Regions from separate parts of the Ethanoligenens sp. genome, predicted to be linked through region 2. Evidence: riboswitches for the same ligand, from Rfam matches in the RefSeq annotation. Region 2 holds a riboswitch; each other region holds the start of a gene.
What was found. A riboswitch is a leader RNA that binds a small molecule or an ion and turns the genes downstream of it on or off. The one in region 2 is predicted to bind cobalamin.
Positions count from the first base shown of each region.

Region 1: linked by a shared signal. The riboswitch ahead of ABF463_RS02340 (NAD(P)H-dependent flavin oxidoreductase) and the one ahead of metE (5-methyltetrahydropteroyltriglutamate--homocysteine S-methyltransferase) in region 2 are both predicted to bind cobalamin.
Region 3: linked by a shared signal. The riboswitch ahead of ABF463_RS05385 (DUF4430 domain-containing protein) and the one ahead of metE (5-methyltetrahydropteroyltriglutamate--homocysteine S-methyltransferase) in region 2 are both predicted to bind cobalamin.
Region 4: linked by a shared signal. The riboswitch ahead of ABF463_RS09395 (DUF4430 domain-containing protein) and the one ahead of metE (5-methyltetrahydropteroyltriglutamate--homocysteine S-methyltransferase) in region 2 are both predicted to bind cobalamin.

Region 1 is NZ_JBDNLG010000008.1:43,539-45,738, reverse strand. It holds gene ABF463_RS02345 (ABC-F family ATP-binding cassette domain-containing protein) at 1-34, shown strand, start outside; gene ABF463_RS02340 (NAD(P)H-dependent flavin oxidoreductase) at 125-1,246, opposite strand; cobalamin riboswitch at 1,430-1,609, opposite strand; gene ABF463_RS02335 (class I SAM-dependent methyltransferase) at 1,799-2,200, shown strand, end outside.
Region 2 is NZ_JBDNLG010000028.1:24,163-26,362, reverse strand. It holds gene ABF463_RS06180 (glycerol dehydrogenase) at 1-256, shown strand, start outside; cobalamin riboswitch at 644-836, shown strand; gene metE (5-methyltetrahydropteroyltriglutamate--homocysteine S-methyltransferase) at 914-2,200, shown strand, end outside.
Region 3 is NZ_JBDNLG010000023.1:9,263-11,462, reverse strand. It holds gene ABF463_RS05385 (DUF4430 domain-containing protein) at 1-1,094, opposite strand, end outside; cobalamin riboswitch at 1,229-1,412, opposite strand; gene ABF463_RS05380 (TIGR04100 family radical SAM protein) at 1,467-2,069, opposite strand; gene ABF463_RS05375 (TatD family hydrolase) at 2,066-2,200, opposite strand, start outside.
Region 4 is NZ_JBDNLG010000056.1:5,980-8,179, forward strand. It holds gene ABF463_RS09395 (DUF4430 domain-containing protein) at 1-886, opposite strand, end outside; cobalamin riboswitch at 1,026-1,231, opposite strand; gene ABF463_RS09400 (metallophosphoesterase) at 1,267-2,043, opposite strand.

The DNA.
Region 1 (2,200 bases), on a different contig from region 2:
TGAGAAAATAGCCAAACAAAATAACCGCGGCTGAACGTTAACCCCCCCACAAGCGACCGCAAAAAAATACCCTGTTTCCCGTTGCAAATCACAGCGGCAAATTGATTCACGCTTGATCGCCCTTTCACGGGACGATCGTGGCCGTAACCGTCTCTTTCTCCTGCAGCACGGTAGCTTGCCGGTACTCCTGCGATAGTGTTTCAAACAATTTTTTGACTGATACGATCTCGTTTACTTTGTATCCATTGGCCCCAACGAAAGCAAAGCCGTTGGCCAATTTACCTCTGCACGCACTGATGAGCGCTTTGAAAATACAGTACGGGCTTTGCTGCTGCTTGCAGGTTACGATACAATGAAACGGGCAATCCGCCGGGTGCTTCTTTCCTTGCTCGGCATCACGGAGAAAGCTATTGATAATGGCGCGTCCAGGCATTCCAACCGGGCTTTGAATAATCCCGATATCTTCTTTTTTACAATTTACATAGGCTTGTTTAAAAGCGATGTCTGCATCACATTCATCTGTAGCGACGAACCGCGTACCCATTTGCACAGCGGATGCGCCTAAATGGAAGAACCGTTTGATGTCCGCCCCGCTGAAAATCCCGCCTGCCGCGATAACTGGAATCTTGTGCTCCACATGCATTTCAATCGGATGAATGGCTTGCAGAACTTCCTGCAGTAAATTTTCCAACCGATACGCCGGATTGTCGATTTGATCCCGATGAAATCCCAAGTGACCGCCAGCCATAGGGCCTTCAACCACAAACGCATCCGGCGTATACGCATATTTTTCCTGCCAGCGTCTGGTAAGGACTTTTGCAGCACGCGCAGACGAGATGATCGGCACCAATTTGGTTTTACATCCTTCCCGTATATACGAAGGCAAATTGAGCGGCAGCCCTGCCCCTGCAAAAATAACGTCGATTCCTTCTTCGATGGAGGCCTTTACCATTTCCCCGAAATCACTAAGTGCCACCATAATATTGATGCCCAGAGCCCCTTGGGTTTTTCCTCGGGCACGGCGGATTTCTTCTTTTACCGCGGCAATATTATCTTGTACACTAAAGCCGGCTTTGTGCACCATGCCGACCGCCGCCGCAGAAAGGACACCCAGCCCGCCTTCGTTTGCCACAGCGGAGGCCAGCCCTGCAAGGGAAACGCCCACACCCATCCCGCCCTGCACAACAGGGGTCTTTATTACCAAATCACCAATCACAAGTGGTTCCTGATCAAAATATGGCATCATTTTTACTCTCCAACTCCGTTAACAAATACATGCTTGATTTCACGTTATCAACAACCTATTTTACATCGGTGCACAGAAAAAACCAGACTGTATCCGGCAGTCTGGTCATGTATGCCTAATCCCACACGCTTGCTGGTGTGTGGAGATATTTCGACGCTACATAATTCTTTCCCACCGAAAGACATTATATCTACGCAATACGGCAGGTCTCCTGACTTAAATTCATCCGCCGCCTCATCCTTCCCGGTTTCCCAGTGGTGCAAAAGAGGCTTTGTCCTTCTCACAGTAGCGGGGGCTGTCACGGTTTTTCACCGTATTCCCTATTGATGCATGGTTGATGCAACCGTATTGCTGTATTTAGTTGTTACCTATATCATATGCCCTTTCAGCAAAATGTCAATTGGTTTATGATACTATTATAACCACAAAAATTTCAACAGTGCTATGATTCTGCGGTGCGGTTCACATACCGGGGCATTTTATCTATGCCGTTGACTTTTACCACATTCCAACTATAATAAAGGAAAACAAACCAGAGAGGATCTGTTAACTTTGGAAATCGCACATCAGAATGCGGATCGTTTTTCGAAATTTGCTGATTTTTACGATCAGGTGCGCCCGGCTTTACCCTTGGAGGTTCGTTCCATCCTCCTGCAATACCTCGGACATCAGCCGTCCGTCCTGGTCGATATTGGCTGTGGAACCGGGTTATCTACAGCCGGATGGTCGGGATACGCGGCCAATATTATAGGGGTCGAGCCCAGTGATGCGATGCTCTCCATTGCACAAAACCGCACGGCAAGTGACTCTTCTATTCGGTATATCCATGCGTTCTCTGACCAGACCGGTTTGCCGGATGACAGTGCGGATTTGGTGACTTGTTCCCAATCCTTTCATTGGATGGACCCCGATAAAACCATTCCGGAAATCGCAAGGGTTTTAAAAACCGGCGGT
Region 2 (2,200 bases):
CATTGCACAGCTTTTGCTTGAAAATGCCTCTTTGGATGAGATTGAAGAAGTGGTGCATTTTTGCATTTCAGTTGGTTTGCCTATTACATTGGGCGAGATTGGCGTTACTGATGCCGAGCGTGTTCATATTGCGGCTGAAAAAGCGTGCGCACCGGGTGAGTCCATCCATAATTTGCTGGGCGACGTGACACCGGATGCGCTTTATGATGCGTTGATTGCAGCCGATGTGCTTGGCAAAACCTATTTGAACGCATAAATTTTAGTAGTAGTATCAGCAATAAAAGTCATTTGCTGAAATGAATTGACCCCAAAAAGTAAATGATGATTTTTCATCAAACAGTTGATAGGGTTTACTGTCTGTGTAAAGCAGGTGGTAAACCCTTCAATTTTGTCTTGATACGGTGATGGTTGTAAATCCATTTTACTTTTTTCTGTGAAGAAATTCTTTGAAACACTGTCACGAGAATATCGTGACAGTAATGCGGGGTTGTCTATGGCGTTTGATTTTTCACCCCAAAGCGGCATCAAACATAACCAGGTATATGATTTTTGAATATTTAAGCATAGTATTTTTGTTGTACAGTATAACAGACAAAATTGATAAAATATATTGACACTAAGGCATCTCCGTGCTTAAAATAAGACCAAGCGAAAACAATTCGGTGCCTCCGTGCCGGAGGAGAATAGGGAACCGGGTGAAAATCCCGGACAGCACCCACTACTGTAACCTGTGTCGGCTGCCGCAAATGCCACTGCCGTTTGGGTGGGAAGGCGCGGCTGCAGGGCTTTAGGCCCAGCAGGAAGCCAGGAGACCTGCCGGATTTGTTTGCTCTCATCTCTGGGACTGGAGATAGGGACAATTTTTATGCAAAAAGGTTGTGTCTATTTTCTCCTACATTATTTGGAGGAAAAAATGAAAAAAACATCTGTTATCGGTTACCCGCGCATTGGCGCGAGCAGGGAACTCAAAAAATGGACGGAAGCGTATTTCCGCTGCGAACTGGAGAAACAGGAGTTGCTGCAAAATGCGGCAGAACTGCGTAAGCGGCAGTGGCGCAAGCAGCACGATATGGGTGTGGATTTTATCCCGTCTAACGACTTCTCTTTTTACGACAGCATGCTGGATACGGCTGTGCTGTTTGGCGCGGTGCCCAAACGTTTTCGGGATCTGGGGCTGGATGCGCTGGACACATATTTTGCTATGGCAAAGGGCTACCAAGGCTCACACGGAGATGTGCATGCGCTTCCCATGCAAAAATGGTTCAACACCAATTATCATTATATTGTGCCGGAAATTGAAGACGACACCTGTTTTTCCTGTGGCTCGGAAAAGCCGTTTGCGGAATTTGAGGAATCAAAAGCGGCTGCCATCCCGACACGTCCGGTGCTGATTGGACCGTTCACCTTTCTAAGGTTGGCTGAAAACCGCTCGGGCAAATCTCTTCGTGTGCTTGCAGGGGAACTTCTGCCTGTTCTCCATGAGATTCTTTTGCGGCTGACCGAGTTGGGCGCAGAATGGGTGCAGATTGACGAGCCTTGTCTTGTGACAGATCTCGCGGAAGAGGATCTCGCGCTCTTTCGCATCCTTTACAACGACCTGCTTGCCATGCCGAACCGTCCGCGTATTTTGCTGCAAACGTATTTTGGCGACGTGCGCGACAGTTATACAATGCTGGTTGATATGGATTTTGACGCGCTAGGGCTGGATTTCATCGAGGGCGTGGAGAATCTGCATCTGCTGGAGCAGTATGGATTTCCCCAAGGCAAAATACTGGTCGCCGGTGTAGTGAACGGCAAGAACATCTGGGTCAACCACTATGAACAGACGCTGTCACTGATTCATCAAATTGCGCACGTGGTGGAATCTGATCGGTTGGTGTTGGGAAGCTCCTGCTCCCTACTGCATGTGCCGTATACCGTTCAAAACGAGTCGGGTATCCCGGATGCCTATCGCGAACACCTTGCGTTCGCAGAAGAAAAGCTGATGGAACTGGCAGAGCTGGGACGGTTGTCTGACGATTCGGCGTGGGAAACGAATCCGGCTTTTTTGCACAACCGCGCCATTCTAACTCGTAAACAGGATGCAGCCTTCCGTTTTGACGATGTACGCGCGGCCGTATCCCGTCTGAAAGGCGAGGATTTTACACGCTATCCATCTTTTGAGGAACGACGGACTGTTCAAAAGGCGGCGCTGAAATTG
Region 3 (2,200 bases), on a different contig from region 2:
ACCTCGTATTCCCACCCGCTGAGCGGTCCCGCATCAAATTCATACAGGTTGTTGATACCATTGATGTATTTTCCGAGAGCTGTGCCTGAGGCATCCATCTGGATGCCGTTTTTCTGACAGACGGCAACCAGCAGATTGTAAGCAGTCTCACCTGTATTCACGGTCACATTTGTCTGCCCTAAAATAATGCCATTCTCGGGCACCACTTGATGATCCTGCTTGTTGATAGGAAGGTTGTTCCAGTTTGCCAATGCTGTCTTGCAGTCGATGGAAAGACTCACTTGGAGAGTCTGATTTGCGTTGGGCGTGGCAGCCGCCGGTTCCTGCGACGTGGACGTGCTGGGGGCTTGGGCAAGCGTGCTGCCTGTGTTTTGCGTAGACGAGGGCACAGAGGCTGTACTGCCGCTGTTTTTGGAAGCGGTTTGTTTGTCCGCGGAGGAGGATGTCGCCCCGCCTGCGGATGCACCCGTCGAAGAAGCAGCGCCTGAAGCGCCCGCCGCCGAAGATACTGCCGATGCGCCGGCTGAGGATGTGCCTCCCGACGAAACGTTCGCAGACGCGGAAGACGCCGCTGGTGCCATCTTATTTAGCGACAGCAAATACGGTCCTTTGTTTTGGGAAAAACGGATGGTCGCAACGCCATCCACCACCTGTGCCGTACCCGTCTGCTGCAAAGTGTCCGGGGGGCCGGTACACAGCAAATACGACCCATCGGCCCATTTTTTCCCCAGCGTCACACTCACGGAGGCTTCCCCCGGAAAAGCGCCCTTTTGTGCAAACGTAATCTGCTGATACTGCTGTGCCGCATCCGCCTGCTCCGCTGTCACGGATTTGACCGACAGTTTCAAATTCATATCCGCCGGTTTTTGGATGTCCCGCCCGATAAACGTCCATGTATATTTCACGCCGCCGCTGGTGCCGTGATAAATGGCAATCCTGTCGCTTTGCTTCAGTTGCTGGAAGTCGGCCTTGCGGATAATACCGTTATCCGGCACCGAGGCGACCACCGCTGTGCTTTTGCTGCCGCATCCCGCCAACAGCGCTATGCAGATGAATAGCACCGCGAACCACAGCCCTGTGATGCGCTTTTTCAAAAAACCATCTCCATTATCTCCAAAACGCGCTCTTTTCATGAAAAAAGGCCGCATACAGCGGCCTGTCCATGTCGTAGTTTTGTGCCTTGCGGCGCGGAAACCGTCCATGTGACCGCACCCCTCCACCGAAAGACGCTCTGTCCCCTTGATACGGCAGGTCTCCTGACTTGAATTCATCCGCAACCCCGGCCTTCCCGGTCTCCCAGTGGCACAAACGGGGCGTAGTCCTTCTCACAGTAGCGGAGGCTGTCACGGTTTTGCACCGTGTTCCCTATTTTCGCATACCGATGGTATGCAACCGTATCGCATTCTTTACTTTTTAACCTTTATCCTAGCCTTTTTACGCAGATTGTCAAGCACGCTGTGTTCTCTTCAGGCAATATACGTGCGAACCCGGAATTCTGCTCCGATGGACACGGCAATTGCACGGCACGCCTCAATTTGCGCGGGCGTGAGAAGATCCAGCACCGTCAGCGTCACCGATGGGATATACTGCATACAATCCCGGGCATATGCCAGCACCGCGTCGTATGCGTCCCTGCCGAAATCACTGCGGCAATAGTGCTGGTATGTCGCCGCATCCGGCGCGTTCAAGCTGATGGAAACCGCATCCGCTAACCCTTGCAATTCCTGCGCCGTCGGGCGGCCCGCAATCAAATCCGCCAACCCGTTGGTATTGATACGCACCCGCAAAGAGGGGGCTTTTTCTTTTATTTCCCGAATCACTGTTTTGACGGTGTCCAGCCGCTCAAGCGGCTCACCGTATCCACAGAAAACCAGTTCGTTATAGGAAGATAAGTCGTTTGCCAAAATGGACACGACAATTTCTTCAGCGGTCGGCTCGCGCTCCAGCCACAGGCTGTTCGACCCATATGCCCCGTCCCCTTCGTTGCGGATACAGAATGTGCAGTGATCGGGACACCGGTTGGTCACATTGACATACAGACCGTCTTTGACCGGGTAGGTAATGGTCATGTGTTTTCATCTCCTTTATCAAGCCCAAACAATGCACGGGCATTGTTCGCGGTGATATGCGCGGCTTCCTCCACGGGAAGCCCCATCACGTCGGCTATACAGGCCAGCGTGTGCGTCAGCATCATGGAATC
Region 4 (2,200 bases), on a different contig from region 2:
ATCCCGCGCGTGCCAGCGCAAAGGCTGTCCAGTCGGAAGTGTCGTCTTTCAGCGCATCAGCAGCGCTTTTGGACGCGCTGGCGACGGCGGCGCTTGTGACTGTTGAAACATTACCGCCTGAGGAGCTCTGGCTGGAAGAACTGCTGGAGGAGGAGCTCTGGCTGGAAGAACTGCTGGAGGAAGACGAGGCGGACACCGTGACGCTGCCGCTCATGCGAACCAGTGCGGGAGCCTGCCCGCTGCGGTCTTTTTTGACCTGATAAGCATAACTGCCCGCGTTGGCAGGTGCGGTAAAGGTTGCGTTTCCGGAAGTGTCCGTTGTTTTGGATGTTCCGTTAAAGGTAACGGTGGCATCTGCAACGGGAACCGTCGAAGTAGTGGGGTTCCATTGGGCATCATACGTTGTTTTTTGGGCGGTCAGAGTCACCGTGAACGGATTTGAGGCGGATGGGGTGCTGGGAGAGACGGTGACTATTGGATACAGCGTGTCTGAAGCGGTAAAGGCGATGATAATGTTGTCGCCATTTGCTGGTTGGAGGGAACTGACACCCAGCTGCGCGTATGCGCCGTTTTGATAGATGCTCCAATAAGTGGAATAGTCGGCGGCCTGTGTATCTGACCCGATGGTAGCAATGTATTTCCCATATTGCGAATCGGACAGTTGATACGAGATATTATTTTGATTCAGCGCTTTCTCAAGCGCGGTTTGCAATGTTTCTCCCGCTGTGAGAGGGACATCTTCGTTCAGCACCGTCTGGCTGGAACCCTCAACACACAGGTGAAACGTGTTTTGTGCATCTGCTGCCGCTGACAGACCGGGAATACTGACAAACAGCAACGCGAAAGCGCAGCAGACAGAAATCCAGCCTTGGAATACTTTTTTCATCAAACCACTCCTCTTTTTTGTCTTCTGTGGTAGGGGGCAAACAAAAACGGCCCTTTTTCTTATAAGAAAAAAGACCGTAACGAAAAACGGGTAAATCCCAATATTGCCGTTTTTACGTCTGTCCTCTCCCTCCGAAAGGATCACATCGTACTTTGCAGGCAGGTTTTCTGGCTTGGCATCGTCCTGTTTTTCCCCTTCCCGATCTTGTTGACCAGTGGTCTAAGAATCCGCATGGATTCTCATGGAAAAACAGTCCGCCTCACAGCAGCGGGGGCTGCACCGGTTTTGAACCGGTTTCCCTATTATCGCGGTAAATAGCCGCGCACCTGTAAAGAGATTGATTCTATTGTAGACGAATTTGCATATAACGTCAAGTAAAATCAGCCGTCTACTGGCCGTTGATCGGCGCAAAGCGTAATCAGCCAAATCTGTGGGGCGGCGCAGATGCGTACCGGCGGCCCGACTGTGCCAATGCCATTTGAGATGATAATGGTGGTGTCGGCATCTTTGACCACGCCGGTGAGATATTTCAACTTGTAATGCGTGTGTCCAAAATAGCTTGGCGCCCATTTTCCCAACACGCTCACTTGACCGCCGTGCGTGTGCCCGCAGAGCATGAGGTCAATGAGGTTGAACGGCAGTTGTTCAGCATAGTCCGGGTGATGAGAAACAAGCACCATAAAGTCATCCGGGCGGGTTTCAGCGAGCATGGGGGAAAGATCCTGCTCGGCGGTGGTGAGATCTCCCACGCCACCCACACGGATGCGCGCGCCGTCCTTCTCCAGCCAATACCCTTTGTTGTCCAGTGAGCAAATGCCTGCCTGCGCCATACATTCTTGGGATAAAGCCGCATTGGTTTTGCGGTCGTGATTGCCAAGCACACCGTAAACACCAAGCGGCGCGGTAAGGGCGGCGGCTTCACGAAAGAAATTGGGAATATGCGCCTGACTGTGGCTCACATAATCTCCGCCGAGCAGAATCACATCGGCGCGCAGACTGTTGGTGAGTGCCACTAGTTCTTTGACGCGCTTGAGAGGAAAGCTTCTGCTATGGTGGATATCGGATAGGAACGCAATGGTTGTGCCGTCAAATGCGGCGGGCAGATCGTGAGACACCAGTCGATATTTTCGTAGGGTAATATTTTCCACTCTGGTCACGTTCCAGCCTCCAGCTGTTCAATTGCGCCGCGCAAAAAACGCGGCGGCGGTCGTTTGCTTTTCATTATATCATACTACGCGGGATGTGGCATGACCAAGCACATAAAAATCGTATGAATTTTTCTGGTAAGCATAGAAATATGAGGTGCATAGATAT